3 regions of the Symbiobacterium sp. genome follow, and region 1 is predicted to be linked to each of the others. Evidence: riboswitches for the same ligand, from Rfam matches in the RefSeq annotation. Region 1 holds a riboswitch; each other region holds the start of a gene.
What was found. A riboswitch is a leader RNA that binds a small molecule or an ion and turns the genes downstream of it on or off. The one in region 1 is predicted to bind S-adenosylmethionine.
Positions count from the first base shown of each region.

Region 2: linked by a shared signal. The riboswitch ahead of metK (methionine adenosyltransferase) and the one ahead of AB2385_RS12025 (methionine ABC transporter ATP-binding protein) in region 1 are both predicted to bind S-adenosylmethionine.
Region 3: linked by a shared signal. The riboswitch ahead of AB2385_RS01535 (methylenetetrahydrofolate reductase) and the one ahead of AB2385_RS12025 (methionine ABC transporter ATP-binding protein) in region 1 are both predicted to bind S-adenosylmethionine.

Region 1 covers NZ_JBFNEH010000037.1:5,644-15,334, reverse strand. The annotation lists gene AB2385_RS12070 (hypothetical protein) at 1-115, shown strand, start outside; gene tpiA (triose-phosphate isomerase) at 150-905, shown strand; gene AB2385_RS12060 (metal-sensitive transcriptional regulator) at 1,046-1,327, shown strand; gene trxA (thioredoxin) at 1,481-1,828, opposite strand; gene gpmI (2,3-bisphosphoglycerate-independent phosphoglycerate mutase) at 2,070-3,623, shown strand; gene eno (phosphopyruvate hydratase) at 3,630-4,919, shown strand; gene secG (preprotein translocase subunit SecG) at 5,298-5,531, shown strand; gene AB2385_RS12035 (alpha/beta hydrolase) at 5,607-6,296, shown strand; gene AB2385_RS12030 (hypothetical protein) at 6,481-7,233, shown strand; SAM riboswitch class I at 7,315-7,431, shown strand; gene AB2385_RS12025 (methionine ABC transporter ATP-binding protein) at 7,517-8,515, shown strand; gene AB2385_RS12020 (methionine ABC transporter permease) at 8,508-9,158, shown strand; gene AB2385_RS12015 (MetQ/NlpA family ABC transporter substrate-binding protein) at 9,191-9,691, shown strand, end outside.
Region 2 covers NZ_JBFNEH010000002.1:86,239-95,929, reverse strand. The annotation lists gene secA (preprotein translocase subunit SecA) at 57-2,768, opposite strand; gene AB2385_RS01185 (hypothetical protein) at 2,962-4,074, opposite strand; gene raiA (ribosome-associated translation inhibitor RaiA) at 4,139-4,678, opposite strand; gene AB2385_RS01175 (flagellar assembly protein FliW) at 5,011-5,427, shown strand; gene csrA (carbon storage regulator CsrA) at 5,427-5,687, shown strand; gene AB2385_RS01165 (ComF family protein) at 5,667-6,437, opposite strand; gene AB2385_RS01160 (hypothetical protein) at 6,478-6,870, opposite strand; gene metK (methionine adenosyltransferase) at 6,997-8,193, opposite strand; SAM riboswitch class I at 8,298-8,404, opposite strand; gene AB2385_RS01150 (lysostaphin resistance A-like protein) at 8,453-9,100, opposite strand; gene fabZ (3-hydroxyacyl-ACP dehydratase FabZ) at 9,188-9,634, opposite strand.
Region 3 covers NZ_JBFNEH010000003.1:39,555-49,245, reverse strand. The annotation lists gene AB2385_RS01550 (ASKHA domain-containing protein) at 1-779, opposite strand, end outside; gene AB2385_RS01545 (homocysteine S-methyltransferase family protein) at 872-3,511, opposite strand; gene AB2385_RS01540 (hypothetical protein) at 3,656-4,369, opposite strand; gene AB2385_RS01535 (methylenetetrahydrofolate reductase) at 4,497-5,399, opposite strand; SAM riboswitch class I at 5,494-5,599, opposite strand; gene AB2385_RS01530 (M23 family metallopeptidase) at 5,662-6,222, opposite strand; gene AB2385_RS01525 (sensor histidine kinase) at 7,051-8,184, opposite strand; gene AB2385_RS01520 (response regulator) at 8,174-8,869, opposite strand; gene AB2385_RS01515 (GTPase family protein) at 9,039-9,691, opposite strand, start outside.

The sequences.
Region 1 (9,691 bases):
CCCGACCGAGGAGCGCCGCGACCCGACTCTGGCGGAAGGGCCGCAGTGGTCCTACTTCCTGCTGGTGCGGGAGCGGCCGGGCAAGCCCTGGCTGATCGCCGACTGGGGCCGGTAGCCGGGGCGGATGTGTGCAAAGGAGGAGCCATGCCATGCGGGTACCGGTAATTGCTGCGAACTGGAAGATGAACAAGACGCAGGCGGCCGCCCGGCAGTTCGTCGCCGACTTCCTGCCCCGGGTCGCCGGCCTCAGCGGCGTGGAACTGATCATCTGCCCGCCGTTCACCGCCCTCGCGGCGGTGGCCGAGGGGCTGAAAGGGTCGAACGTCGGCCTCGGTGCGCAGAACATGTGTGAGCACGATCCGGGCGCCTACACCGGCGAGATCGCGGGCGAGATGCTGACCGAGATCGGCTGCCGGTACGTGATTCTCGGCCACTCGGAGCGGCGCCATATCTTCGGCGAGACCGACGAGCGGGTGGGCGCCAAGGTGCGGGCGGCGGTGCGCTACGGCCTCACGCCGATCCTCTGCGTCGGCGAGACGCTCGCGGAGCGGGAGGCCGGGCAGACCGACGCGGTCAACCGCCGGCAGCTGCTGGCCGGCCTGGAGGGGCTGATGGCCGAGCAGGTGGCCGAGATGATCATCGCCTACGAGCCCGTGTGGGCCATCGGCACGGGCAGGAACTGTGACCCGGCCGAGGCGCAGCGGACCATCGCCGCCGTGCGCGCAGTGGTGGCGGAGGTCTACGGGGCCGAGGCCGCGGCCAAGGTGCGCATCCAGTACGGCGGCTCGGTGAAGCCTGCCAATATCGGCAGCTACATGACCCAGCCGGACATCGACGGCGCCCTGGTCGGCGGCGCCAGCCTCGATCCCGCTTCGTTCGCCGCCATTTGCGAGGCGGCGCGGTAGAGCAGAAGACGCGCAGGGCCCGTCGCACCAGGTGCGGCGGGCCCTTGACCATGATGCGGACCGGCAGGGCGCCGATCGCGGGCTGTCCCTTTGACACAGGGTACGGGGTACAGTAATCTGGGGTCAGGGGGTGGTTGCACGTGAACATCAAGGAGACCAACCCGGCGTTGTACCAGGACCTGATGCGCCGTCTGAAGCGGATCGAGGGCCAGGCCCGGGGCGTGCAGCGGATGTTGGAAGAGGGTCAGGACTGCGAGCAGATCCTCATCCAGTTGGGTGCGATGAAGGCAGCCATCAACCGCGTGGGCATGAAAGCTGCCGCGTGCAACATGGGCCTCCAGGTGATTGAGGCCCTGAAGCGGGGAGAGGACCCCACCGCCGCGGTGGATGAAGTGGTCGAGCAGTTCATCAAGTTGGGCTGAAAACCAGGCTGACGCGACGAAGGACCGGGCGCTGCCGCCCGGTCCTGTTTGCCGCACGTCACCCCTCGTCGTCCGGGTCCTCCCGCTGCCTGCCGCGTCTTCCTCGTCGTGGCGCTCCCGGCGTCCCCGCAGTCGGGTCGCCGGACAGGTCTCCTATGAAGCCGTCTCCAGCTGCGCCAGGGCGTTGTCCAGGATCTGATACATCTCGTGCTTCGGCCGGAAGCCCACCAGTTGACCGATGGGCTTGCCCTTATGGAAGAGGATCATGGTCGGGATCGACATCACGCCGAACTGGCCCGCCCAGTGCTGCTCCTCGTCCACGTTGAGCTTGGCAATCTTGATGCGGTGGCCGTTGTCCCTTGCGTAATCTTCCAGGATCGGGCCGATCATGCGGCAGGGACCGCACCAGGGGGCCCAGAAATCGACCAGCACCGGCAAGTCCGACTGCAGCACCTCCGCCTCGAAGGTGGCATCGGTGATCGGAACCGTGTACTGCGCCATGAGCGCTCCCTCCTGCTCAATGATACCCCGTATGGTATCTCTTCGTGCTTAGGACGCCTTTAGTCTGCACGGGGATACGGCTCGGGCGCGCACACTACCATCGAAAAGCGCAAAAGAATTGGGGGAAAGCTCTTCCACAGGCCGACCCAACTTTGGTAAAATGGCTTTGCAAAAGTGCTGCGGTATGCGGTGGGAGTCGCCCGCAGACTTTAATGAGGAGTGCAGGAGGTGACCCGGTACGTTGTCCGCCTATCGCAGACCCGTAGCGTTGATCGTGTTGGACGGGTGGGGGATCAACCCCAATCCCCGGGGCAATGCGGTGGCGATCGCCCGGCATCCCAACTTTGACCGGCTGATGGCCCGGTACCCCCACACGACCCTCACGGCATCGGGAGAGGCGGTGGGCCTGCTACCCGGGCAGATGGGTGACTCGAATGTGGGCCACCTGAACCTCGGGGCGGGGCGCATCGTCTACCAGACTCTGGTTCGCATCCATCGCGCCATTCGCGACGGCTCGTTCTTCACGCTGCCCGCGTGGCAACTGCCCCTGGAGCGGGCCCGGAAGCCCGGCGCTGCCCTGCATCTGATGGGACTCGTCTCCGACGGCGGCGTGCACAGCCACATGGACCACTTGATGGCCCTGATCGAGCTGGCCGCACGGGAGAAGGTGGAGCGGCTGTATGTCCACGCCTTCCTGGACGGCCGCGACGTGCCGCCCAAGTCCGCCCTTCCCTATCTGGAGCAGGTGGAGGCCAAGCTGAAGGAGGTCGGCGTCGGCCGAATTGCCACCATCGCCGGCCGGTACTACGCCATGGACCGCGACCGGCGCTGGGACCGCACGCAGAAGGCGTTCCTGGCCATCACCCGGGGTGAGGGCGAGCGGGCGTCTTCCATCCAAGACGCCATCGAGAAAGCGTACGCCCGGGGCGAGACCGACGAGTTCGTGCTGCCCACGGTGATCGAGGGCGTGGACGGCCGCCTGGGGCCCGATGACGGGGTGATCTTCTTCAACTTCCGGCCCGACCGGGCGCGGCAGCTTGTGCGCGCCCTGCACGAGACCGCTTTCGACGGTTTCAAGCGCCCCGAGGACTTCCGGCCCGTCCCGCTGGTCACCATGACCCAGTACGACCAGACCTTCACCGACATCCCCGTTGCGTTCGGTCCCCAGTTCGTGGACGTGCCGATGGGCCAGGTGGTCTCCGAGGCCGGCCTGCGCCAGCTGCGCATCGCCGAGACCGAGAAGTACGCGCACGTCACCTACTTCTTCAACGGCGGCGAGGAGCGGGTTTTCCCCGGCGAGGAACGGGTGCTGATCCCCTCGCCGAAGGTGGCTACGTACGACCTCAAGCCGGAGATGTCGGCCTACGAGGTGGCCCGCGAGGCGGTGAAGTGGGTTGAGCAGGATAAGACCGACTTCATCGTGCTCAACTTCGCCAATCCCGACATGGTGGGCCACACCGGCGTGCTGGAGGCGGCCGTGAAGGCCGTGGAGGCGGTGGACGAGTGCCTCGGCCAGGTGGTGGACGCCCTGCTGGCCAAGGGCGGTGCGGCCATCATCCTCGCCGATCACGGCAACTGCGACCAGATGATCGACTACGAGACCGGCACGCCGCACACCAACCACACGCTGAACCCCGTCCCCTGCATCCTCGTCGACGACCAGCGGCTGACGGCCAAGCTGAAGCCCGGCGTGCTGGCCAACGTGGCGCCGACGCTGCTGGAGATCATCGGCCTGCCCAAGCCGCCGCAGATGGATGCCGATTCGCTGCTGGTGAAAAACGCGGAAGGAGCCTGATTTCCCATGACGACGATCGTGAATGTGCACGCGCGCGAGGTCCTGGATTCCCGCGGCAACCCCACCGTTGAGGTCGAGGTGATGCTCTCCTCCGGCGCGTCCGGCCGGGCGATCGTGCCCTCGGGCGCTTCCACCGGTCAGTTCGAGGCGGTGGAGCTGCGCGATGGCGACAAGTCCCGCTACGGCGGCAAGGGCGTGCTGAACGCGGTCCGGAACGTTAACGAGGTGATCGCCGAGGCGGTTACGGGTCTGGACGCCGCGGATCAGGTGGAACTGGACCAGACGCTGATCCGGCTCGACGGCACCCCCAACAAGGCGAAGCTGGGCGCCAACGCCATTCTGGGCGTCTCGCTGGCCGCCGCCCGCGCCACCGCCGCGGCCCTGGGCATCCCGCTCTACCGCCACGTGGGCGGCCTGAACGCCCGCGTCCTGCCCGTGCCGATGATGAACATCCTGAACGGCGGCAAGCACGCGGACAACAACGTCGACATGCAGGAGTTCATGATCTTCCCCGCCGGGGCCCCGTCGTTCGCCGAGTCGCTGCGCATGGGCGCCGAGGTCTTCCACGCCCTGCGCTCCGTGCTGAAAGCGAAGGGCTACAACACCGCCGTCGGCGATGAGGGCGGTTTCGCGCCCGACCTGAAGTCCAACGAGGAGGCGATCACCGTCATCCTCGAGGCCATCGAGAAGGCCGGGTACAAGCCGGGGCAGGACGTCTTCCTCTGCATGGACGTCGCCTCCTCGGAGCTCTTCCACGACGGCAAGTACGTGCTGGCCGGCGAGGGCAACAAGGTCCTCACCACCGAGCAGCTGATCGACCTGTGGGACAGCTGGACCCGGCAGTACCCGATCGTCTCCATCGAGGACGGCGTGGCCGAGGACGAGTGGGACGCCTGGGTCGAACTCACCCGGCGGCTGGGCGACCGGGTGCAGCTGGTGGGCGACGATTTCTTCGTCACCAACACCAAGCGGCTGTCCCGGGGCATCGAGGCCGGCGCGGCCAACTCCATCCTGGTGAAGGTCAACCAGATCGGCACCCTGACCGAGACGATGGAGGCCGTGGCCATGGCCCACCGGGCGGGCTACACTGCCGTGATGTCCCACCGGTCCGGCGAGACGGAGGACACCACCATCGCCGACCTGGCCGTGGCGCTCAACTGCGGGCAGATCAAGACCGGCGCCCCGTCCCGCACCGACCGGGTGGCCAAGTACAACCAGCTGCTGCGCATCGAGGAGGAGCTGGGCGACGCCGCCATCTTCGCTGGCCTCTCCGTCATCAAGGGCCGGAAGAAGTAGGATTGAGCCCGGCGTCACGTGGGTAGAATGAGGTTGGGCGCCAGACTGGCCGGGCGCCCAACTGGAGGCCGCTGTCGCCGTCCCACCGTACAGATGCCGGCGAAGCGTGGCCTCGCCGCTACCTGATAGCGGAGAGGACCAGCAAGGTTGCGATGACGATGATCGACTGAACCGCTTTGGGTCCAATCTCGATCGTGATCTTCACCATGGCTGGCCCCTCCTTTCCGGGACTGGCCGCCAGCCTCCGCCATCAGGATATCAGACCGGGGTTGCGAAACTTGTCGAAGTTTGGCGGCCCCGGTTCCTGATTGATTGTACGATTCACCGCGATGTGGTACAATTGACAAGCTAACATGGGCAGCAGGAGGGGGTGAAGCAATGACGACATTCGTGCTGGTGCTTCATACCCTGTTTGCGCTTGGCCTGATCTCGACGGTTCTCATGCAGTCCGGCAAGAGCGCGGGCCTCTCCGGTTCCATCGCAGGCGCCGGCGAGCAGATCTTCGGGAAGAAGAAGGGCTTGGACGAGATCCTGAACCGGTTCAGCATGGCCTTCGCTGTGCTCTTTATCCTCACGTCAGTGGTCATGCTCTTCCTGGAGACGCGGGGTTAGTGTTACGCAGCGATATAGGTGCGAAAGGGGGTCGGGCGCAAGTCTGGCCCCTTGTTCGTTTGTGGGGGGTGTGCCATGCCGATCGTCGCCCGCAGCGGTGAGCCGGTGTTCGTCCGGGGCGGTCCGGTCGGTTGCCTGGCCCTGCACGGCTTCGGCGGTTCGCCGGCCGAGATCGGCCCGGTGGTCGCCGCCCTGGCGGAGCGGGGCTACACGGTGGCGGCGCCCGTGCTGCCCGGGCACGGCGGCGCACCGCCGGAACTGGCGCGCACCCGGTTCCGGCACTGGATCCGGGGCGCCGAGCAGGCCCTGGAGCATCTGGAGGCCGAATGTGCGCATGTCCACCTGGTCGGCTTTTCCATGGGCGGGCTGATCGCCCTTCATGTCGCGGCCCGCCGGGAGGTCGGCTCGGTCTGCACCCTGGCGGTTCCCGTCCTTCTGGAAGACCCCGCCCCGCTCATGGATCACCTCGCCCGCTACCTGAACCCGCCTCCCGGCGCCATACGCTCCCTGGTGCGCCTGGCCCGCCTCGTGCGCCGAGACCTGGGACGGGTCACCGCTCCCGTGCTCGCACTGCAGGGCGACCGCGACAGGTGGATCGCACCGGAAAGCGCGGCGTACCTGGTCAGCCACGTGTCCAGCCGCCACGCGGTGTGTCGCGTCCTCGCGGGGCGGGGGCACTTCCTGGCCCTGGAACGCGGCCGGAAGGAGGTCGCGGCGCAGGTGGCAGACTGGATCGCGTCATCCGAAATCGGGTGGAGACCTTAAATGCTGGGTCTATAAACCAAAAGGGCCATCTCCAAATGGCCCTTTCCCCGAATAGACCATTAGCACCCATTCGGGTACGATATTTGTGAAGTCTGTCACAATAGGCGGGTGATCTCTGGTGATCGGACCAGTCCTGCGTCGTGCCAAGGCTGGGCGGCCGCCGAGCCGGCGAGAGATACTGCTGATGCTCCGGGCCGACGAGAGCGAGTACCAGAGCCTGCTGGAGGTGGCCGGACGCATCTGCCGGCAGACGAAAGGCGACCAGCCGTCGCTGCGAACCCTGGTGGACGTGGAGACCGTCGGGAGTCGGGCCCGCGCCCTCGACATCATCGGGAACGCCTGGCAGCAGGGATGCGAGTCCGTCCTGCTGTGCGCGTCGTCGGCATATGAGGCCGTGGAGGAGGTGGCGGTCCTCATCCGGGAGATTCGCACCCACATGGGCATGTGGGTTGCGCTCGGGATGGGCGAGCGTCCCTACGAGGTGTACGCGCTGTGGCGGCAGGCGGGGGCCGAGGAGTATCTCCTGCCCCACGAGTGCAGTAACCCGCAGCTGTACGCCCGGTTGCATCCCGGCCATTCGCCGGCCGAACGCCTCACCCGCTGCCTCTGGCTCCGGGGCCTCAACTACCGCGTGACGGGCGGACTGTGCGTGGGCGTTCCCGGCCAGACCAGTGAGGACGTGGCGGACGACCTGGAAGTGCTGCGGAACGCGGCTTTCACGGGGGTGGTCCTGCGCGCCGCCACGCCGGGGGCCGATGTGCTGCGGGTGCTGGCGATCGCGCGGCTCTGCCTGCCCCGGGCCGACCTGTGGGTGGCCACCGACGATCCCGTTCTGCAGGCCAGGGCCCTCACCTGCGGGGCGAACATCCTGGCCACGACCCACCTGGAGGGCACGGCCCCCCGCGAGCGACTGATGACCCTGATGACGGTCGGATGAGACCAGCAATTACACATTTCCCTGTTGACGGGTGCCACGCACCGTGGTAATGTAAGGCTCAACACAACTACATAGCGTTGACTCTTATCCAGAGTAGGCTGAGGGACTGGCCCGATGACGCCACGGCAACCGGCACGTATCCCGCGTGCAACGGTGCCAATTCCTGGTGGAAGGCACTTGCCTTCCCGAAGATAAGAGGCAGCCGGAAGAACTTGACCTTTTTCTGTGCGCCTCTTTTCGGGCGCACTTTTCTATTGCTGTGCAGTATGGCGGTGATTCCGGGGTGATTGAACTCAAGGACCTCACCAAAGTGTTCAGGCAGAACGGGCAAGAGACGGTGGCGCTGCGGAACGTGAGCCTGCGGGTGCCGAAGGGCGAGATCTTCGGCATCCTGGGGCAGAGCGGCGCCGGCAAGTCGACCCTGATCCGGTGCGTCAACCTGCTGGAGCGGCCGACGTCGGGTGAGGTATGGGTGGACGGGCGTGAGATCACCCGCCTCTCCCCTGCCGAACTGCGGGCGGTGCGCCGGGAGATGGGCATGATCTTCCAACAGTTCAACCTGTTCGACTCCCGCACGGTCGCCGGCAACGTGGCCTACCCCCTGGAAGTGGCGGGCTGGCCCCGGCAGCGCATCAACGAGCGCGTGGCGGAGCTGCTGGCCCTGGTGGGCCTGTCCGACAAGGCCGGCGCCTACCCGGCGCAGCTCTCCGGCGGGCAGAAGCAGCGGGTGGGCATCGCCCGGGCCCTGGCGCTCGGCCCCAAGCTCCTGCTCTCCGACGAGGCGACCTCCGCCCTCGACCCCGACACCACCCGGTCCGTGCTCGACCTGCTGCGCGAGATCAACCGGCGGCTCGGGCTGACCATCCTGCTGATCACACACCAGATGGAGGTCGTGAAACAGGTCTGCGACTCGGTGGCCATTCTGGAGGAAGGACAGCTGGTGGAGCAGGGCCGGGTGCTGGAACTGGTCGGGCGGCCGGGCTCACGGCTGCGGCAGCTCCTCTACGAGCCGTTCCGCGACACGGGTTTTCACGTGAGCCCGCAGGGCGTCCTGGTGGCGCTGTTCTTCGTGGGCCAGTCGGCCGAGGAGCCGCTCATCAGCTCGGTGGTTCGGAATTTCCAGGTGGATGCCAACATCGTGCAGGGTGCCGTCGAGCGCATCGCCGGGACCACCGTGGGCCGGCTGCTGGTGGAGCTCACGGGCCGGCCGGAGGACGTGCAGGCCGCCCTGCAGTACCTGGAGGCGCGCGGCGTCTCACCGGAGGTGATCCAGCGTGGCTGACCTGGGGCCGATGATCTTCAAGGCAACCCTGGAGACGCTTTACATGACGGGGGTTGCGGCCCTGTTCACGCTGCTCTTCGGCGTGCCGCTGGGCGTGCTGCTGGTGATCACCGCCCGGGGCGGGATCTGGCAGGCACCGGCCCTGAACCGCACGCTCGGGGTGCTGGTCAACATCGGGCGCTCCACGCCCTTCGTGATCCTGATGGTGGCCGTGGCCCCGCTCACCCGGGCGATCGTGCATACCTCCATCGGCACCACGGCGGCCATCGTGCCGCTGGTGGTGGCGGCCGTTCCGTTTATGGCCCGGGTCGTGGAGCAGGCGCTCCACGAGGTGAGCCCCGGCCTGGTCGAGGCCGCCCTCGCCATGGGCTCCACCAACTGGCAGGTGGTCACCAAGGTCCTGCTGGCCGAGGCCAGGCCCTCCCTGGTGCGGGGCACCGCACTGATGCTGGTCAACCTGGTGGGCTACTCGGCCATGGCCGGCGCCATCGGCGGCGGCGGCCTGGGCGACGTGGCCGTCAAGTGGGGATACAACCGCTTTCAGATGGACGTGATGTACGTCAGCCTGGTTGTCCTGGTGGTCCTGGTCCAGGTGATGCAGTGGATTGGCGATAACCTGGCAAACAGGTTTACGCATAAATAGACGCAACAGAAATTGAGGAAGGTGAGTGTGAGATGAACCGGAATGTGCGTCTCGTGCTGGCTCTGGTCCTGTCGCTGGGGCTCCTGGCGGGCTGCGGCGGTGCCAGCAAGGCTCCCGTGCAGGGAGAGCAGGGAGGGCAGCCCTCTCAGCAGCAGGAGCAGGTGACCCTGAAGGTGGGGGCCACGGTCACTCCGCATTCCGAGATCCTGGAGTCGATCAAGGACGAGGCGGCGGCCGAGGGGATTAACCTGGAGATCGTGGTGTTCACCGACTATGTGCAGCCCAACATCGCTCTGGCGGAAGGGGATCTGGATGCCAACTACTTCCAGCACCTGCCCTATCTGAACAACTCCAACAAGGAGCGCGGGCTCGACCTGGTGTCGGTGGGAGCCGTCCACCTGGAGCCGCTGGGGCTCTACTCGATCAAGGTGAACAGCCTGAGCGAGCTGCCCGATGGTGCGACGGTCTCCATCCCCGACGACCCGACCAACGCCGGCCGGGCGCTCAAGCTGCTGGCTGACCAGGGGCTGATC
Region 2 (9,691 bases), on a different contig from region 1:
GGAGGTCAGACTGAACGCTGACCTCCGCCCATCCGGCCGGTACGCTGCCCCGGCTGTCAGGCGTTCGCCGCCCGCCCGCAGCAGAACTTGTACTTCTTGCCCGAACCGCACGGGCAGGGGTCGTTGCGGCCAACCTTCTTGCCCTGCGCCCGGACCGGCTGCCGGGGCTCCGCACCCTGGCTGCCCGACTCGATCATGATGCGCGGCCGCTGCGGCTCCCGCGCCACCTCGATGATGAAGAGGTTCCGCACCACATCCCGCTGGATGGAGCGGATCATGTGGTTGAACATCTCCATCGCTTCCATCTTGTACTCGATGAGCGGGTCCCGCTGGCCGTAAGCCCGCAAGCCCACGCCTTCCCGCAGGTCGTCCATGGCGTCGAGGTGGTCCATCCACTTCTCGTCCACGGTGCGCAGGATGAGGAAGCGCTCCAGCCGCCGCATCATCTCGGGGCCGAGCCGCTGCTCCTTCTCCTCGTACGCCCGGATGGCCGCCTGCTTGATGACCTCGGCCAGGTTCTTCCGGCCTTCCTGCTCCCTGCGGACGCCCTCGACGGCCGCCTTCAGGTCTTCCACCTTCACGTAGCCCTTGGGAATGCCGACATCCTCGGCCAGGGCCACCAGAACCTCGGGATTCCACTCCTCGAAGTAGACGCCCTCCGGCACGCCCTCCTCCACGATCGACTCCGCCGTCGCGGCGATCGCGTCCATGGCCACCTCGCGGGTGTCGTGGCCCTCCAGGATCTGGCGCCGCTGCTTGTAGATCAGCTCGCGCTGCGTGTTCATCACGTCATCGTACTGGAGCACGTGCTTGCGGATGTCGAAGTTGCGGGCCTCGACCTTCTTCTGGGCGCTCTCGATGGCCCGGGAGACCATCGGGCTGTCGATGGGCACGTCCTCTTCGATGCCCAGCTTGTTCATCAGGTTGGCGACCATCTCGCCGCCGAAGAGGCGCATCAGGTCGTCCTCCAGCGACACGTAGAAGCGGGACTCGCCCGGGTCGCCCTGACGGCCGGCGCGGCCGCGCAGCTGGTTATCGATGCGCCGGGCCTCGTGCCGCTCGGTGCCGATGACGCAGAGGCCGCCGACGGCGCGCACCTTCTCCGCGTCCTTGGCGCACTTCTCCTCTTCTTCCTTCAGGTACTTCAGGTAGACCTCCCGGGCGGCCTGCACCTCGGGGTCCTCCGACGGGATGATGTCCGTCGCGGCGACGATCAACTCCGGCGAGTACCCCTCGGCCCGCATGCGCTGGCGCGCCGCGAAGTCGGGGTTGCCGCCCAGCAGGATGTCGGTGCCGCGGCCGGCCATGTTCGTCGCAATCGTAACGGCGCCGAAACGGCCCGCCTGGGCGACGATCTCGGCCTCCCGCTCGTGGTGCTTGGCGTTCAGCACCTGGTGCGGGATGCCCCGGCGGGTGAGGATCTGCGACAGGTACTCCGACTTCTCGATCGAAACGGTGCCGACCAGCACCGGCTGGCCCCGCTTGTGCCGCTCCTCCACGTCGTCGGCCACGGCCTTGAACTTCGCCCGCATCGTCTTGTATACGATGTCGGGGTGGTCGATGCGGATCATCGGCTTGTTGGTGGGGATGGCGATCACATCGAGCCCGTAGATCTTCCGGAACTCCTCTTCCTCCGTGAGCGCGGTGCCCGTCATGCCCGCGAGCTTCTTGTACATACGGAAGTAGTTCTGGAAGGTGATGGTGGCCAGGGTCTGGGTCTCTTCCTCGATCTTGCAGCCTTCCTTGGCCTCGATGGCCTGGTGCAGACCGTCGGACCAGCGCCGGCCGAACATGAGGCGGCCGGTGAACTCGTCGACGATGATCACCTGGTTGTCCTTGACGACGTAGTCCTTGTCGCGGTGGAAGAGCTCCTTGGCCTTGATCGCGTTGTTGAGGTAGTGGACGAGCTGCTGGTTCTCGCCCTCATAGAGGTGCTCGATGTTCAGCCACTTCTCGACCTTGGCGACGCCCTCCTCGGTGGGGGCGACCCGCTTCTCCTTCTCCTCAACGACGTAGTCGACGTCGCGCTGCAGCCGCTCGGCAATCTTGGCAAAGGTGTAGTACAGCTCCGTCGGCTTGCCGGAGGGACCGGAGATGATCAGCGGGGTCCGGGCCTCGTCGATCAGGATCGAGTCCGCCTCGTCCACGATCGCGTAGAAGAACTCGCGGTGCACCATGTCCTGCGGGTGCATCGCCATGTTGTCACGCAGGTAGTCGAAACCGAACTCGTTGTTCGTACCGTAGGTAATGTCGCACGCGTAGGCCTGGCGCCGCTCGGCCGAGGTGAGGCCGTGCACGATCAGCCCGCAGCTCAGCCCGAGGAACTTGTAGATGCGGCCGATGTCGTCGCGGCCGACCTTGGCCAGGTAGTCGTTCACCGTGACCAGATGGCAGCCGCGGCCCAGCAGCGCGTTCAGGTAGAGCGGCATGGCCGCCACCAGCGTCTTGCCCTCGCCGGTCTTCATCTCGGCGATGTTGCCCTCATGCAACACGATGCCGCCGATCAGCTGCACGTCGAATGGCCGCCTTCCCGTGGTGCGGATCGACGCCTCGCGCACCACGGCGAACGCCTCGGGCAGGAGCTGCTCCAGCGTCTCGCCGCGAGCGATCCGCTCCTTGAACTCGACCGTCTTGTGGGCGAGTTCAGCGTCCGAGAGCTTTTGCATCTGCGGCTCCAGGCTGTTGATCAGAGCCACCGTCTTCTGGTGGCGCTTGACGACCTTCGCACTGTAGTCGCCAAAGATGCGTTCCAGGATCTTCAAAGCCAACGCTTACACCTTCTTCGCTATGCAGCCAGCGGGCTGGCGCCGTGGTGTTGGAATCTGTTCCGCCTCGGTATAGACGCGTGAAGTCCCGCTGTAGGTTCGCGCCAGCGCGGACATCCGTGTTATTTTAGCATGCCTCGCCTGGACTAGCAACGGAAGTTGATGGGGAAGTTCGGAACAGTATGACGACACCCGGCTACGGGACCGCAGGTCCGCCCCGCGCGGCGATGGCCCGGTCGGCCAGCACCCACAGCCCGCCGGCGACGACGGAATGGCCGCCCAGCACCACCGGGATCCGGCAGTTCACCGCCGCCCGGGTGAACTGGTGCACGAAGGGGTCCCGAATCTGGTCCGCCAGCCCGAGGTCCGAGTGGAACCGGTCCCATTCGCTGACCCGCCGGCCCCGGTTGGCGAAGAGGACGCGGGTGTCGAAGAAGGCGGCGTCGCAGATCTCGCCCAGCCGCTCGAAGAAGCGCTCGGGTCCCAGGTCGGTCACCAGGTCGCCCACCAGGGAGCGCACCTCGCCGCGGGCCTCGCGCCCCAGCGCCTTCATCCCCCGCTCTTCCGATAAGACTCGCAGCCGCACCGGCAAGTTACGGTTGAAATATTCCATGATGGCGGAACCCACGCGGCCGATCAGTGCCACCTCCGGCAGGTCGGTGGCCAGGACGTCAGCAGCGGCCCGCAGGCGGTCGTCCGGCCAGGCCAGCATCCGCAGCGCCGCCTGCGCCCTGGGGCCCCCGCGCCCGCTCAGGGCCAGGATCAGGTAGTCGGTCGGCGTGTCCAGGTCGAAGTGGATGGCCGCCGAGTGCGGGATCAGCACCCGCTCCATGCCGGCCTCCCGCAGCCTCCAGCCCAGCAGGTTGTCGTTCTCCGGCGGTTCTACCCGCTCGAGGAAAGCGGCGGGATGCCAGGCCACCAGGTCCGCGGACTGCACGTTGTTCACCACCACGGTGGGCCCACCCTGCGCCAGGGCGCGGCAGATCCAGGCGATCTCCTCCAGCGCCATGAGCGGCAGCGCCGCGCCGCTCAGGTAGATCACCGCGTCCGCGCCGGACTCTCGCACCGCCTGCCCAAGGACCCGGCCGAAGTGAAATCCTGCGGCTTCTGTGGCGAAGATGCGGGCACCCAGGCTGTGCGCGGCCTCCGCGAGGTCGCGGTGGTTGGTGGCCAGAATCACCTCGAGCCCGGCCCGCTGCAACTTCTCCACGGTGTCCAGGGTCACCGCGTGGCGCAGCTGCGCGATGCGCTCCTGAAGCTCGTCCGCGGGCAGGGGCCCGCCCTCGAAGACAATGGCTGCCGTGCGCACGGTTCCGCCTCCTGCATGGCGCAGCCCCGCCGCCTGGTGGCGGCGGGGCCGAAGTGGCCTCTGACTAGTATTCCGGCTCCAGGAGCCCGTAGTTGCCGTCGTGGCGGCGGTAGAGTACGTTGACGGTTCCGGTCTCACTATTGACGAATACGAAGAAGTCGTGCGAGAGGAGGTCCATCTGCAGGATGGCCTCGTCGACGGTGACGGGCTTCACCGGGAAGCGCTTGACCTTCACGACCTTGCCGTCGACCTCGGCGACCGCTTCCTCACCCTCGGACGCCGCAGCCATCTGCGCCTCGGCCTCCGCACCGGGGGCCGAACGCCGGCGGAGCCGGGAACGATACCGCTGCAGTTGCTTCTCCAGCTTGTCGGCAACGAGGTCGATGGAGGCGTACATGTCGTTGGTGGCCTCCTCACCCCGCAGGATGAGCCCGTTCACCTCGGCAGTAACCTCGACGATGTGGCGCCCCCGTTCCACATACAGGTTTACCTGCGCCTGAATCGGGTGATCCACGAACTTCTCGATCTTGCCCAGCTTCTTCTCGAGATACTCGCGAAGCGCTCTGGTGATCTCGATGTTCTTGCCACGTACCGCAACTTGCATAGCGCCAACTCCTCCCTTTTCGACAGGCCCTGCCGGACCCCCCTCAGGGTTATGACTTTCTTCCCCTCCGCGAGGCCGATTCCCTGCTGGGTGGAACGCCCCTTCACACATTGTCTGCCCCGGGCGCTGCTTCATCCCCAGGCGGGGACAGATTATGCACAAGGTGTGCCTATCCTGGCTGTGGATTTTGGGGATAAGCTTGTTGATAACCATTTGCACAAGGTTCGCGCGTGGGGATAACATTGTGGACGCGTGCAGGCGGGTCCCGCGTGGCCGCCGAACATTATAGCGAACGAACCTGGCGCACGGATCCAGCGGACGGAGGGCTCACAATGGAGAACGTATTCGAGTTTCCGGCGGGACTCTACGGGTTTCCCGACCTCAAGCGGTTCGTGGTAGCAGACGTCCCCGGCGGCGGCGACGTGTTCAAGCAACTCCTGGCCCTGGACCAGCCCGAGGTGGGCTTCACCCTGGTCTACCCCCTAGCCTTCTTCCCCGACTACGATCCCGACATCCCCCCGGAAGACCTGGAGGCGGTGGGCGCGGAGAACCCCGAGCAGGTGCTGCTCTACGCGATCGCCCGGGTGCCCGAGTCGGTGCAGGAGGCGACGGCCAACCTGCGGGCCCCGCTGCTCTTCAATCCCTTCACGCGGAAAGCGCGGCAGATCATCCTGTCCGACGACCGGTACCAGACCCGCGAGCGCCTCTTCCACAGGATGAAGCCCACGCCCCACGAGGAGGCCCTCTGATGCTCGTCCTCTCCAGACGCCTGAACGAGTCCATCCTGATCGGCGACGACATCGAGATCAAGATCGTGCAGGTGCGCGGCAACGGCCCGCAGGCGGTAGTGCGCCTGGGCATCACGGCACCCCGGTCGGTCACCGTCCTGCGCAAGGAGATCTACGACGAGGTGGTGGCCGCCAACCGGCAGTCGGCCCAGCCGCCCGCCGCCCTGCCGGCCGCGCTGCTCGAGGCGCTGAAAGACCGGTCATCCGGCGAAGATGCGTGAAGCCGGAATGGGCTTGTCGGAGACGGCCACCACCGCAAGGCTGACGCTGCGGGCGCCGGTCGCCCGCAAGACGCGGGCCGCCGCGGCCGCGGTCGCACCGGTGGTGAGCACGTCGTCCACCAGCAGGGCGTCCCGGCCCGCCCACGCCGGCACCCGTCCGCCGCGCACCCCAAAAGCGCCGGCGAGGTTCTGCCACCGCGCCTGCCGGTCGCGCCGGGTCTGCTCACCGGTGCGCCGGAGCCGGACCAGGTCCCCTTCCGCCACCGGCACGCCCAGCTGCGCGGCCAGACCATGCGCGATGCAGGCCGCCTGGTTGTAGCCGCGCTCCCGCTGGCGGCTCGTGTGCAGCGGGATCGGGATGATCACCTCCGGCGGGTCGGTTACACGGGCGGCCAGCCGCTCGCCCAGGGCCCGGGCCAGGGCCTGCCGCCCCCGGAACTTCGCATGGTGCACCGCCGTGCGCAGGGCGCCGCGGTGCAGGCCCAGGGCCCAGACGCGCCCGAAGGGCGGCGGCTCCACGCACTCCACGCAGAGCCCCCACCCCCCGGTGATGGGGCGGCTGCAGTTGGCACACAGGCGCACGTCCGGCCCGAAGGGCATCGCCGCCCAGCAGTGGTCGCACACCGGCACGGTCTCCGCAATGGTGGCCAGCGGCGGCAGTGTGTACGCCAAGGGCCCGCCGCAGGTCACGCACGTGCTCCGCTGCGGCCAGAGGAGGGTCACCAGCCCCTCGACAACGGTTTTCCACAACGCGGTTCACCCCCGGGCGCACTTCGCCGCGGGGGTTGTGTTATCCTTCTTTTTCCAGATTTCGTCCCAGCTCCACCACCACGACACGCGGGGACTCCGCCGCCGCCACCGCCCGGGCGATGGCCTCCTCCCGGGGCAGGTGGCCCAGTTCCAGCACGGGCACGTGTCCGAGGCGCCGGGCCAGCCGGGCCAGCACCGCAGCGGATTCGTCCCGCGAGCCCAGGTCCACCAGCACCAGCTCCGCGTCCACCTCCCGGGCGAACTGGAGCACGGCGTCCTCCAGCCATTCCGCCTGGTCGCGCACCAGCACCACGTAGGCCACCGGCTCGGCGGCGGAGCGGATGCGGCCGATCAGCTCCGCCACCTGCGCCGCGGCGCTCACCGCGCCGTAGGCCGCCAGGGCCAGCATGCCCCAGAAGAGACCTTCCCGCACCGCCACCCCCTCCTGATGGGTAGGGTATGAAGCAGAACCGGGAGGAGGTGCGAGGGAGGCGCTCAAGCGGGCAGAGTATTGAAAAAAAGCACGCCGGCGATCGCGCGGCGTGCTTTTTGCTTGCGGTTACAGGCCCGCCAGCTGGCGGATGGCATCGACCCGGTCGGTGCGCTCCCAGGGCAGATCCAGGTCGGGGCGGCCGAAGTGGCCGTAAGCAGCGGTCTGCCGGTAGATCGGGCGGCGCAGGTTCAGGTCGCGGATGATGGCGCCCGGCCGCAGGTCGAAGACCTCCTTCACGATCTCGGCAATCCGGTCGTCGGGAAGCCTCCCCGTCCCGAAAGTGTCCACGAGGACGGAGACCGGATGGGCGACGCCGATGGCGTAGGCCACCTGGACCTCGCAGCGGGTCGCCAGGCCGGCGGCCACGAGGTTCTTCGCCACCCAGCGGGCGGCGTAGGCGCCGGAGCGGTCGACCTTGGTCGGGTCCTTGCCCGAGAAGGCGCCGCCGCCGTGACGGGCGTAGCCGCCGTAGGTATCCACGATGATCTTGCGGCCGGTCAGCCCCGTGTCGCCCTGCGGGCCGCCCACCACGAACCGCCCGGTGGGGTTGATGAAGTAACGGGTCCGGTCGTCCAGCAGGCGGGGGTCGATCACCTCGTGGATGACGTTTTCGATGATGTCCTTGCGGATCTGCTCCTGGGTCGTGTCCGGGTCGTGCTGGGCAGAGATCACGATGGTATCGATGCGCCGCGGGCGCCCGTCCTCGTACTCCACCGTCACCTGGGTCTTGCCGTCGGGCCGCAGGTAGGGCAGGGTGCCGTTCTTGCGCACCTGCGCCAGCCGCCGGGCCAGGCGGTGGGCGACGCTGATGGGCATCGGCATCAGCTCGGGCGTCTCGTCGCAGGCGAACCCGAACATCATCCCCTGGTCGCCCGCGCCGATCTCCAGCTCCTTCTCCTCTACCTTGCCGCGCACCTCGATCGCCACGTCCACGCCCTGGGCGATGTCCGGCGACTGCGGGTCGATCGCGGTCATCACGCCACAGGTCGAGCCGTCAAAGCCGTACTTGGCCCGGGTGTAGCCAATGTCGCGCACCACGTCGCGCACGAGGCCGGGGATGTCCACCCACGCCTCGGTGGTGATCTCGCCGGAAACGATCACCAGGCCCGTGGTCAGCAGGGTTTCACAGGCCACCCGCGACCTGGGATCGACCGCCAGGAGGGCGTCCAAAATCGCGTCGGAAATCTGGTCGGCCATCTTGTCCGGATGCCCTTCGGTGACAGACTCAGAGGTGAAGAGATACCGCCCCTTCTGCTGAACCATGTTCGTCCGTTACCTCCTCGGTGGGTGCGGCGCTCGGGCGTCCGCGATCGCACACATCAAAAACCCCCTTCGGAACGAAGAGGGTTGGATGGCGCTGCGCTTCCCTCTTATCTCCCGGTAGTGTACCCGGCTGGAATTGGCACCTTGCCTGGCTGCCCAGGCGGTTGCCGAAGCTTCATCGGGCCAGTCCCTCCGCTTCTCTCGATAAGAGTATTCTGTTCTACGTGCTATGCTAGAATACCACCGCCCGCTCTGAGTGTCAAGCAAGACTGGTGCTCACCAGAACCACCAGGTTGATCAGCCCGTGCACGAAGACGGCGGGCCAGACGGAGCCGGTCCGTTCGTAGGCCCATGCGAACACCAAGCCGCACACCAGCGCGACCGGCAGGACGTTCCAGGTGGGCCAGTGGGCAACTGCAAAGACGAGCGCGCTCAGCAGCATGGCCCACCCCGCACCGGTGCGGGTACGGAACCAACGGTAGAGAAAGCCCCGGTAGAACACTTCCTCATACACAGGCGAGATCACGCAGGCGGAGACGAAGGCGACCGTCACGGTCACCAGGCTCATGTTGGCGCGCAAGCCCTCGGTCTTCGCGTTCGCGTAGGTGTTGCCGACCAGGCGGGTGAGCTCCATGGCCAGGATGCTCCCGGCCAGTGCGATGACCGTCCAGAGCAGGATCAGCCCCCACGTGCGGGCGGGGAAAGGCCGCAGCCCGACCTCGCACCACGGGAGGCGCCGGGGGCGCAGCGCCACAAGATAGAGGCCGCCGATCAGAACCAGCGCGATGGTCAGCCCGGTCAGGGTCCCGGAAACCACGGGGTTCGCGCTCCACTGTTCGTACAACCCCTGCAGTCCCCGCTTGACCACCGCCATGACGAACACGAACTCCAACAGGAGGAGGGCCACCAACTCCCTCCAGCCCCAGGGATCCCCTCGCCGCCAATCTGGCTGAGACATGCTTTCTCCCCTTTCGCCAGATTGGCATTATAGCAATTACTCCGCCTCCCGGACAACGGCCTCGTCGACCAGCGCGAACTTCAGCGTGGCCTCCGCCTTCAGCTCGTCCCCCACGAACGCCTTTCCCCTGCCGACGCCCAGCCCCCGGCGGATGCCCACCAGCTCTACCTCCAGGCGCAGCTGGTCCCCGGGCAGCACGGGCTTGCGGAAGCGGGCGTCGTCGATGCCGGCGAAGAGCGGCACCTTGCCGGCGTGCTCCGGCTGCGAGAGTACCGCCACAGCACCCGCCTGCGCCATGGCCTCGAGGATCAGCACCCCCGGAAAAATCGGGTTGCCGGGGTAGTGACCCTGGAAGACCGGCTCGCCGGCCGACACGTTCTTCACCGCCACCACGCGGCGGCCCGGTTCCAGCTCCAGCACCCGGTCGATCAGGAGCATCGGGTACCGGTGCGGGATGATGGCCATGATCTCCCTGATGTCCAGCGGATACGCCCCCCTGATAAGTGGAATTCTTATGTTGAGTATTCCCCCGAATGCGCC
Region 3 (9,691 bases), on a different contig from region 1:
CCGGCGATGCCCGGCAGGGCGTAGAGAGGTGGGAAACCCGGGATGGCGAACGTCCGCCCCTCCAGCAGCGCCGGGGTGTACGGCGCCGCCGCCAGGCCGGCGACGGGAAGCCCCAGGAAGAGGTGGTGCATCACCGTGTTCCCCACGAGCGTGCCGGTCACCACGTCCTCCCGCCGGGCCCCTGCCTTGCTGAGCAGCCCGTCCAGCAGGTGCAGTGCGGCCTCCCGCACCAGCCGGGTGAGCTCCTGCGCCTCCGCCTCGCCCTGGATGGCATGGGAGAGGCGGCTCATCAGGTCCGCCCCGTAGGCAGCCTGGGGGTTGGGCGCGGCCTGCACGGCCAGCTCCTCCCCGGTGCGGAGGTCCAGCAGGGCGGCGGCCAGGGTGGTGGTGCCCACGTCCAGGGCGAGACCGAGCGAAGGGCCGGCCGGGCGGAGCGGCGCCCAGGGATCGACCTCCACCGGCCCGCTCAGCCCGCCCAGCCCGGCCTTGCGGGCGTCGGCCGCCGCGGCGGGGAACACGGCCACTTCCAGGTCGCCCTCCACCCGCAGCTGGCAGGCCAGGCGGAAACCCTGGCCCAGTTCGGCCGGGGAAAGCTGCTCCCGATCCGCCGGGCTGGGTGCGGGCGCCCCGCGGGTCACCCGCACCAGGCACTTGCGGCACTGCCCCCGCCCGCCGCAGGGGGTCTCGATCAACACGCCTGCGCGGTTCAGCGCCGCCGACAGCAGGGTCCCCTCGGGCACCGTGAACTCACGGCCCGCAGCCCTCACGCGACAGCCCACGCCCATCCCTCCCTTCGGTTCCTTCCCGGCCGCCCGACGGGCTTCACCGCCCCGCCGGCTCCGGCACGTTCACAGCGGCACCGCGTCTCGGACTACTCCTTGCGCCGGGCGCCCCGTTCCTTCATGATCTCCAGCGCCAGCGCCACGGCCTCCTGGGCGTCGCGGCCGTGACCCCGGGCGCCGATCCTCTCGGCAAAGGCCCGGGTGGTGGCCGCACCGCCGATGATCACCGGGCAGTCGAAGCCCTCCCGGGCGAAGAGGTCGATCACCCGCTTCATCTGCGGCATGGTGGTGGTCATCAGGGCCGAGAGGCCGACGATGTCCGCCCCCGCCCTACGGGCCTCGTCCAGCACCACCTCGGCCTTCACGTCGCGGCCCAGGTCGATCACCCGGAAGCCGTAGTTTTCCAGCAGCACCGCCACGATGTTCTTGCCGATGTCGTGGATGTCCCCCTCCACCGTGGCCAGCACCACGGTGCCGACCTCGGTCTGGCCCCGCTTCGCCTTCTGGATCTCGGGCTTCAGGCGGGCAAAGGCCTTCTTCATCGCCTGGGCGGAGAGCATCAGCTGGGGCAGGAAGTAGATGCCCTCGCCGAAGAGCCGGCCCACCTCCTCGATGGCCGGGATCAGGTACTGGTTGAGCAGGCCCATGGGGTCCCGCCCCTCGGCCAGGCCCTGCTCCACCAGCGGCAGGATGCCCTCCGGGTCGCCCTCGAGCACCGCCCGGTACAGCTTGGCCCCCAGTTCGTCCCGGGGAGCCGGCGGTGCGGGGAACCCCTCCGCAACGGAGGGTGCGGCTGGGCCCTCGGGAGCGGGGCCGGCGGGCGGGCCGCCTGCCGGCGCCCCCGCCGCGTCAGGGACGGGCCCGCCGGCTCCCGCCCCGCCCGGCTGAGCAGCGGTGCGCGCAGAAGGACGCGCACCCGTCGCACCCGGGCCCGGACCAGCGGGGGCACTCTGCCCCTGCAGCGCCTCCTCCGCCGTGTGCACCAGCCGCTTGGGGCCCACCACCTCCATGTAGGTGCGGGCATTGCGGTCCCGGTTGAGCAGGAGCCGCAGGGCCCGGATGGTGTCCATCATCCGTTCGTCCAGCGGGTTCAGGATGGCCATGGAGAGCCCCATGGTCACGGCCATGGTGAGGTAGACGCTGTTCAGGAACGGCCGGTTGGGCAGGCCGAAGGAGACGTTGGAGACCCCCAGTGAGGTGAGCACCCCCAGCTCCTCCGTGATCCGCTGCACGGCCTTGAGCGTCTCCCGGGCCTGGGCCTGCTGGGCCCCTGCGGTGAGCGCCAGCGGGTCGATGACCACGTCGTGCCGGGAGATGCCGTACGCCTCCGCCGCCTCCACGAGCCGGCGGGCGATCGCCACCCGCTGCTCGGCGGAGGACGGGATGCCCTTCTCGTCGATGGTGAGACCCAGCACGGCGGCGCCGTAGCGCTTCGCCAGGGGCAGCACCGCCTCGGCGCGCCCCTCCTCCAGGCTGAACGAGTTGATGAGCGGCTTGCCGACGCAGGCCTTGAGGCCCGCCTCCAGGGCGGCGGCGTTGGGCGAGTCGAGGCAGAGCGGGACGTCCACCGCCTCCTGGATCACCCGCACGGCCCGGGCCATCGCCGCCGGCTCATCGATGAGCGGCACGCCCACGTTCACGTCCAGCACCGCGGCCCCGGCCTCGACCTGCCGCCTCGCCTCCGCCCGCACCCGGGCGAAAGTGCCTTCCCGGATGTCCTTCGTCAGCAGCTTCCGGCCCGTCGGGTTGATGCGTTCGCCGATCACCACCGGAAGGTTCTGCTCCACGAAGAAGAGCGAGCGGGTGCGGGACGCGAGGCCCAGGGTATGGGCGAGGGGACCGGGGCGGCCCGCCGGCCGGAGACCCTCCACCGCCGCCCGGAGCCGGCGGATGTGCTCCGGCGTGGTGCCGCAGCAACCGCCCACCACGGACGCCCCGGCGGCGACCAGCTTCGGGCCGTAGGCGGCGAAGTCTGCGGGCCCCATGGGAAACCGGGTGGTGCCATCGGGCTGGAGCAGCGGCAGCCCGGCGTTGGGCTGGGCCGAGATGGGCACCCGGGCCACCCGGGCCATGCGGGCCACGGCTTCCACCATCAGGTCCGGGCCGACCGAGCAGTTGAGGCCGATCACGTCCACGCCCAGCGACTGCAGCACCAGGGCGGCCGTCTCGGGATCGGTGCCGGTGAAGGCGCGGCCGCTGGGGTCGATGGTGATCTGGGCGATCAGCTTGAGGGAAGGAGCATGATCCCTGCAGGCCAGCACCGCTGCCCGGAGTTCGTTCAGGTCGGCGATGGTCTCGATGATGATGAAGTCGGGCCGCGCCTCGGCAAAGGCCCGCGCCTGGGCGGCGAACTGGGCGTAGGCTGCAGCGAAGGTGAGGTCGCCCAGCGGCTCCACCAGCGCACCCAGAGGCCCCATCGACCCCGCGACCAGGGCCCGACCCGCCGCGGCCTCCCGGGCGCAGCGCACCCCGGCGACGGTGATGTCGTGGCACCGATCCGCGAGGCCGTAGTGGGAGAGCCGGATCGGCGTGGAGCCGAAGGTGTTGGTCTCGATAATCTGCGCCCCGGCCTCCACGTAGGCCCGATGGACGGCCATCACCGCGTCCGGCCGCTCCAGGTTCCACAGGTCCGGGCACGCTCCGGCGGGCAGTCCGTGCGCCTGCAGCATCGTGCCCATCGCTCCGTCGCAGACCAGGACCTCCCGGCCCAGGAGGTCAAGCAGCCCCATCGCATCATCCCCTCCTTCGAATCCGTGCAGTGGCGTCAAGTCCCACGGGGCTCCCGGGCCTGCACCGCTCACCGCACCGCCGTCCGCTTTCCCGGGGCGCACCCCGGCCGGACGGCCCGGGCCTCTTCCGCTTGCCCCGCCCACCTATCCCCGTCGGGGCGCCGCCCCGGTGACCGGCGCCCTGCGGACCCTGTACGGGCAATCCACCTTCGCGCAACGGCTGCAGCCGAGGGCCGGCCGCTCCGGAGCCCCGGCAGGCTGCCAGCCGAACAGCCCGACCAGCGACTTCCGGGGCTGCAGGTAGCACGTCGGCGTGCACGTCACGCCGATCGCCGGCCCGCCGGCCAGTTCCACCAGGCGGATCTGCTCCTCCACCGGCCAGTCGCCGTACCCGGGTGCGTACAGGGGGGTGAGCCCGCCCCCGGTCAGCGTCTCCCGCACCCACTTCGCCAGCCCGTGGACCAGGGCGGAGCCGGCCGCGTCCACGACGGTGGCCAGGGCGTACTCCTCCCGCTGGAACAGTTCTTCGATCAGCCTGTCCACGTCGGGCCCCAGAGTCGCCGCGACCAGGGTGACGCCTTCCGTACCCGCCAGCAGCCTGGCCAGGGTGCGGGAGCGCCAGGCGACTTCCGGGGCGCCGGTGCGCACCCACTCGCCGTCCACGCGGGCGGCGCAGCAGGCCACGCTCGCGGCTGGTGCCGCCGCGTCGCGGGCAAGCCGCATGCCCCTCTCCACCAGTTCCTCGTCCCGCCGGGTGAGGCGGGTGCGCCCCTCCCGGTAGCCCAGGAGGCGCAGCACGTCCTGGGGCGGAAGGGACAGCTGGGCGGCGGGGGGCCGCAGGATCGTATGCGCCAGCATGGCTTCACCCCTCTCGGCGAGACGGCGGGCCTGGGGTGCGGCCCCCGGGCGCTGCCGCGGCCCCGGGCCACTCACCGGCGCCGCAGTCACCGAGCGCCGCAGGCCCCATGATCCGCCTCGCCCGGCACTACTCTCCCTGGCGCCGGGACCGGCGCAGCCCCAGTTCGTCGATGATGTCCAGCACCGCCACGGCCAGGCGCGCACTGTTCATCGGGAAGATGTGCACGCCGTGGACGTGCGGGCCGATCTCCCGCAGGAGTTCAGCCACGAGCCGCAGGCCCTCCTCCTCGCCCCGGTCGCGCATCCGGTCGAGGATGGGGTCGGGGACCACGATGCCGGGCACGTCCCGGTTCATGCGCAGGGCGAAGTCGTAGCTCTTCAGGGGCAGGATGCCGTACAGGATGGGGATCCGCACCCGCCCCGCCAGCTTCGCCTGGAAGCGCTCCAACTGCCGCGGGTCGAAGATGGGCTGGGTCTGCGCAAAGTGTGCCCCCGCCTCGACCTTCTGCTCCAGCCGTGAAACCTCGGCCTCCAGGTCCGCCGCGGCGGGGTTGCAGGCGCAGCCGATGGCGAAGTCGGTGGGGTGATCCAGCGCACCCCCGGAGAGCGTCTGCCCGCGGTTGAGGGTGGCCGCCAGGCGGATCAGCCCGATCGTATCCACCTCGAAGACGCCGCGGGCCCCGGGGTGGTCGCCCTGCTCGGGGTTGTCGCCCCGCAGGGCCAGGATGTTGCGGACCCCCAGCCCCGCCGCCCCCAGCAGTTCCGCCTGCAGACCGATCACGTTGCGGTCGCGGGTGGTCAGGTGGAAGATCGCCTCCACCTGACCGTCCCGCTGCAGCAGGTGCGCCAGGGTGATGGGGCTCATCCTGACGTTGGCCATCGGGCAGTCGGCCACGTTCACCGCGTCGACCCTGTCGGCGAAGCGGCGCACCCGCTCCAGGGTCTTTGTCACGCTCGCCCCCCGGGGCGGGTCGATCTCCACCGTCACGCAGAAGGCACCCTGCTGCAGCCTGTTCAAGAGCCGTGCCACATGTCTCGCCTCCCCAGCCCGGATGTGCCGCCCGGGCCCCCATACACAAAGAACCCTTCGAGAACGAAGGGTTCGCAGACAGTTCGCTGCGCCCGCTTCATCTCTCGGACCCGCCGTCCGCTGGAATTGGCACCGTTCTCCGCCCGGAGCCGGTTGCCGTGGCATCACAGGGCCAGTCCCTCCGCCACTCTCGATGAATCGAGCAGGGTATGGATTTGTTAGAGCCCAGTATAACAATCCCTGAGCGGTGGGGCAAGACCACTCACAGGAGTCCGTCGAGGAGTCCGGCGGGGTCCAGCGGCTCGCCGTCGTGCCGGAGCTCGAAATGCAGGTGCGGACCCGTCACCTGGCCGGTGGCGCCCACGCTGCCGACGCGCGCCCCGCGGGTCACCCGCTCCCCCTCCCGCACCGCCACCCCGGAGAGGTGAGCGTACACGCTGGCCAGCCGCCCCCCGTGGTCGATCACGACGATCTGCCCATACGCGGGAAGGGAGGCGACGACGAGCACCACGCCGTCCAGGCAGGCGACCGCAGGGGCCCCTTCCGGCGCCCCGATGTCAACCCCCGCATGCAGCCGAAGCCGCCTCAGCACGGGGTGCAGGCGAAGGCCATACCCAGACGTGACCTCGGTGTACCCCGGGACCGGCCAGACCGGGTCGCCTTGCGGAGTCGGGGCGAGTTCTTCCTGGCGCTCCCGGATCCAGCGGCCGATTTCCTGCACCTCCCGGCCCGGGTCCACGGCTGCGGCGGGCCGGGCGCCCCAGACGGCCAGTGCGACGGCCCCAAGGAGGAGCGCCGTGCGTAAGCGTTTGCGGATGTGCAAGGCAGGCATCTCCCTTCGCGTTGCTACATGCCTACCATAGCGCACCGACCTTACCGCCGCTTCACCTGCGGCTTACGGGTTTCTTAAGGCGTCTCACGACGGGGTCCGCGACCCGCTGCGCCGCTCGGAGGTCTGATCCCGCAGCGCATCCGGCCCCTGCGCAACGTCTCCCTGGCGCACGCCCGGACGGTGCCGGGGACCGGGCCGGCCAGCCGGGCATTCAGAAATAGGGGGAAAATCAGCCCCCTATTTTTGCCCAATTAGGGGGAATTCTTGCCCCCTATCGCGGCGCATCCATACCCCCCGGGAGTAGATCCGGCCCGTCAACACCCCTCGACGGGCTCTTGCGGGAGACGTGTTCACCCCTCGGGACAGCAAAAACCCCTACTCCGGGGCAAATAGGGGGCAGAAATTCCCCCGATCTCGGGGAAAATACCGGTCCTTTTTTCCCTCTATCTCCGAAGACGCCTTCCTACCCCCCCTCCGAACCCAACTCGGAGGGAAGGCGTCTCACTGCCGGCGCGCAGAATGGGCGTCGGGGCGCACGACGCCTCGGCCACGGCGGAACGGAGCCCCGACACGGCAGCCGGGCTTCCGTGGACGCCGCCACAGAAACCCGGCCGCAACGACCTCGTCTCGATGTGGGTTGCCATATCGCATCGCACTCGGGGGCATCCGCCCACGCCGTCCCATCTCTCCTGGCCTGGGCGCTGTCCTCCGCGCTCTGGCGCACCCGACCGGGGGACGTGTCACATTCCGACGCCCCAGACCGGGGACGCTGCGAGCGTTGCAGCGTGCGGCCTCGCCCGGGCCAGAGACGTTCGTCGATCACCCCGCCGATCCGGGGAGCGCCTGGTATCCCGCGTGGGCGCCCATGGGCAGCCGGATCTCGAACACGGTGCGCTCGGTCTCGTTGATCGCCCGCACGCTGCCGCCGTGGAGCGTGACGATGTTCTTCACGATGGCCAGTCCAAGGCCGGCGCCGCCGGTCTGGCGGGACCGGGAGGTCTCGCCCCGGTAGAAACTGTCGAAGATGCGGTCGAGCAGGTGCACCGGGATCGGGTTGCCGCGGTTCGCAACCCGCATGAGCACCGCCCGCTCAGCCTCCCGCACCTCCAGCTCGAGCTCGACCACCTTGCCCTCCTTTCCGTAGCGGATGGCGTTGGAGATGAGGTTCTCCAGCGCCCGCACCAGCAGGTCGGGGTCTGCGGTGATGGTCACCCGGTCGGGGGGTAGCTTCAGGCGGTACTCCATCCCCGCGGCGCGCAGGGCGGGGACGAACTCCTCCGCCACCTGCTCCAGGAGTTCCGCCGGGTTGATGGCCACCGGCCGCAGCACGATGCCCCCGTGGCTGGTGCGGGTGAACTCGAAGAGCTGGTCGATCAGCCGCTTCAGCTGCTTCGCTTTTTCATAGGCCATGTCGACGTAGTAGCGCAGCTCCACCTCGTCCCGATACCGGTCCTCGTCGATGAGCTGCAGGTATCCGAGCACCGACGTCAGAGGGGTCCTCAGGTCGTGCGAGACGGCGGTGATCAGCTCGTAGCGGGCCTGATTCGCCCGCCGCTCCCCTTCGATCGCCGATTTCACCTGCCGCGCCATGGCCGTCAGGTTCTGCCCCAGGACGCCCAGTTCGTCGGGCTGCCGGTAAGGGAGCGCGACGTCGTAGTTGCCGTGCGCCACTTCCTGCATCGCCCGGCTCATGGCCTCGATATAGCGGACCAGCGGCTGGCTGAGCACGACGTACCAGATGAAGAGCAGTACGACACCGGTGGCCAGCATCACGGGCCAGGTCCCGACCGTTCTGGCCAGGAAGGTCAGCAGGGCCTCGACCGGTCGGAACGTGTTGCCCACCGCCACCGCGATGGCCAGCAGCGCGAGAGTGGAGGCGGCGGCCAGCAGGCCGCTGGCAGCGAACGTAAGGATGAGCTGCCAGCGCAGGCTCAGCGCAGCCTTAGTTCTCAATTTTGTAACCGACCCCCCAGACGGTCTTGATCAGCGTGGGGTGACTGGGGTCGTCCTCCACCTTCTCCCTCAGCCGGCGGATGTGGACCATCACCGTGTTGTTGGACTGGAAGTACCGTTCCTTCCAGACCCGTTCGAAGATCTCCTCCGAACTGAAGACCCGTCCGGGGTGCGATGCCAGCAGCAGGAGGATCTCGAACTCGGTGGGCGTGAGGTCCACCTCCCGCCCGTCCTTCGTCACGGAGCGACCCGCCCGGTCGATCTCCACGCCGCCCACCGTGATCACGTCCGGCTGACGGGCCGAAGCGGGATTCAGCGTGAGGTAGCGGCGCAGCTGCGCCTTCACCCGGGCCATCAGCTCCAACGGGTTGAAGGGCTTGGTGAGGTAGTCGTCAGCGCCGATCTTCAGGCCCAGGATTTTGTCCACGTCCTCCGACTTGGCGCTGAGCATCAGAATCGGCACGTTGCGCTCCCGCCGGATCTCCCGGCAGACCTCGAGGCCATCCATGCCCGGCATCATGATGTCCAGGATCACCAGGTCGGGGTGCTCCTCCCGCACGATCCGCAGGGCTTCGGCCCCACTTGCGGCCTTGCGCACCCTATAGCCCTCACTCAGCAGGTGAATCTCGATCAGGTCCGTGATCGCCTGCTCATCGTCCACCACCAGAATCAGCGGTTCCGCCATCCTCGCTCCCTCCGGCCGCCAGGGCCACCGGCCCTTTCTGCCTCTGCCGTCCTGGGGTGCCCTGGGTCGCGGGCACCAGCGGGCCGGGTCCGCCGCCCGTCCGGTTCCGCTTCCCCGGGCTCGCTCTCCACATTACCGTGTGTTTCTTTCGGCCGTCTCTGGCCAAATCTTACGGCTTTCTTAAGGTTCTCGCCTTCTCCCGGCCCTGCTCCAGCAGCTTCCGGGCAGCCTCGATGGGCTGGTTCTCGATGTAGTAGGCCACCGCCGCCTGCCCCAGAGCGTAGGTGCCCCAGTAGGCCACGCCGGCGGAGATGAGTGACCCACCGCCGGGCAGCAGCCACTTGGAGAGGCCCCGGGCAACCTCCCGCAGGGCGAAGCCCGCGCCGACGTTCAGGCCCAGAGCAGCCATGAACTCCAGGGCCGCCTCCCGGGAGAGCCGCCGCCCCGCCAGGTAGGCGATGCCGGTCACCATCAGCACCTGCATGGCCGTAAGGATCGGCATGTCCGCCAGGGGAAGCGGCGTGGCGGCGACGGCGGAGGCGGCCGAGGCGGTGGACTGGATCAGCGCACCGGCGATCTTGGCCTGCGCCGACCGGATTCCCGCCACCCGGCCCATGGTGAGCTGCGCCTCGTCGGGCAGCTGCTCCACCAGGTAGTCCACCAACTCGTCGATCTGCCAACGGCGGTCCACCACCAGCACGCCGTCGCGGTAGCGCATATAGGCGGAGGTGGCGAAGACCCGCACCGGCTCGTCCAGCACCCGGGCCATCCGCTCGGACAGCTTCTCCCGGGCCAGGGCGATGTTGGCCTGCTTTTCCGGGT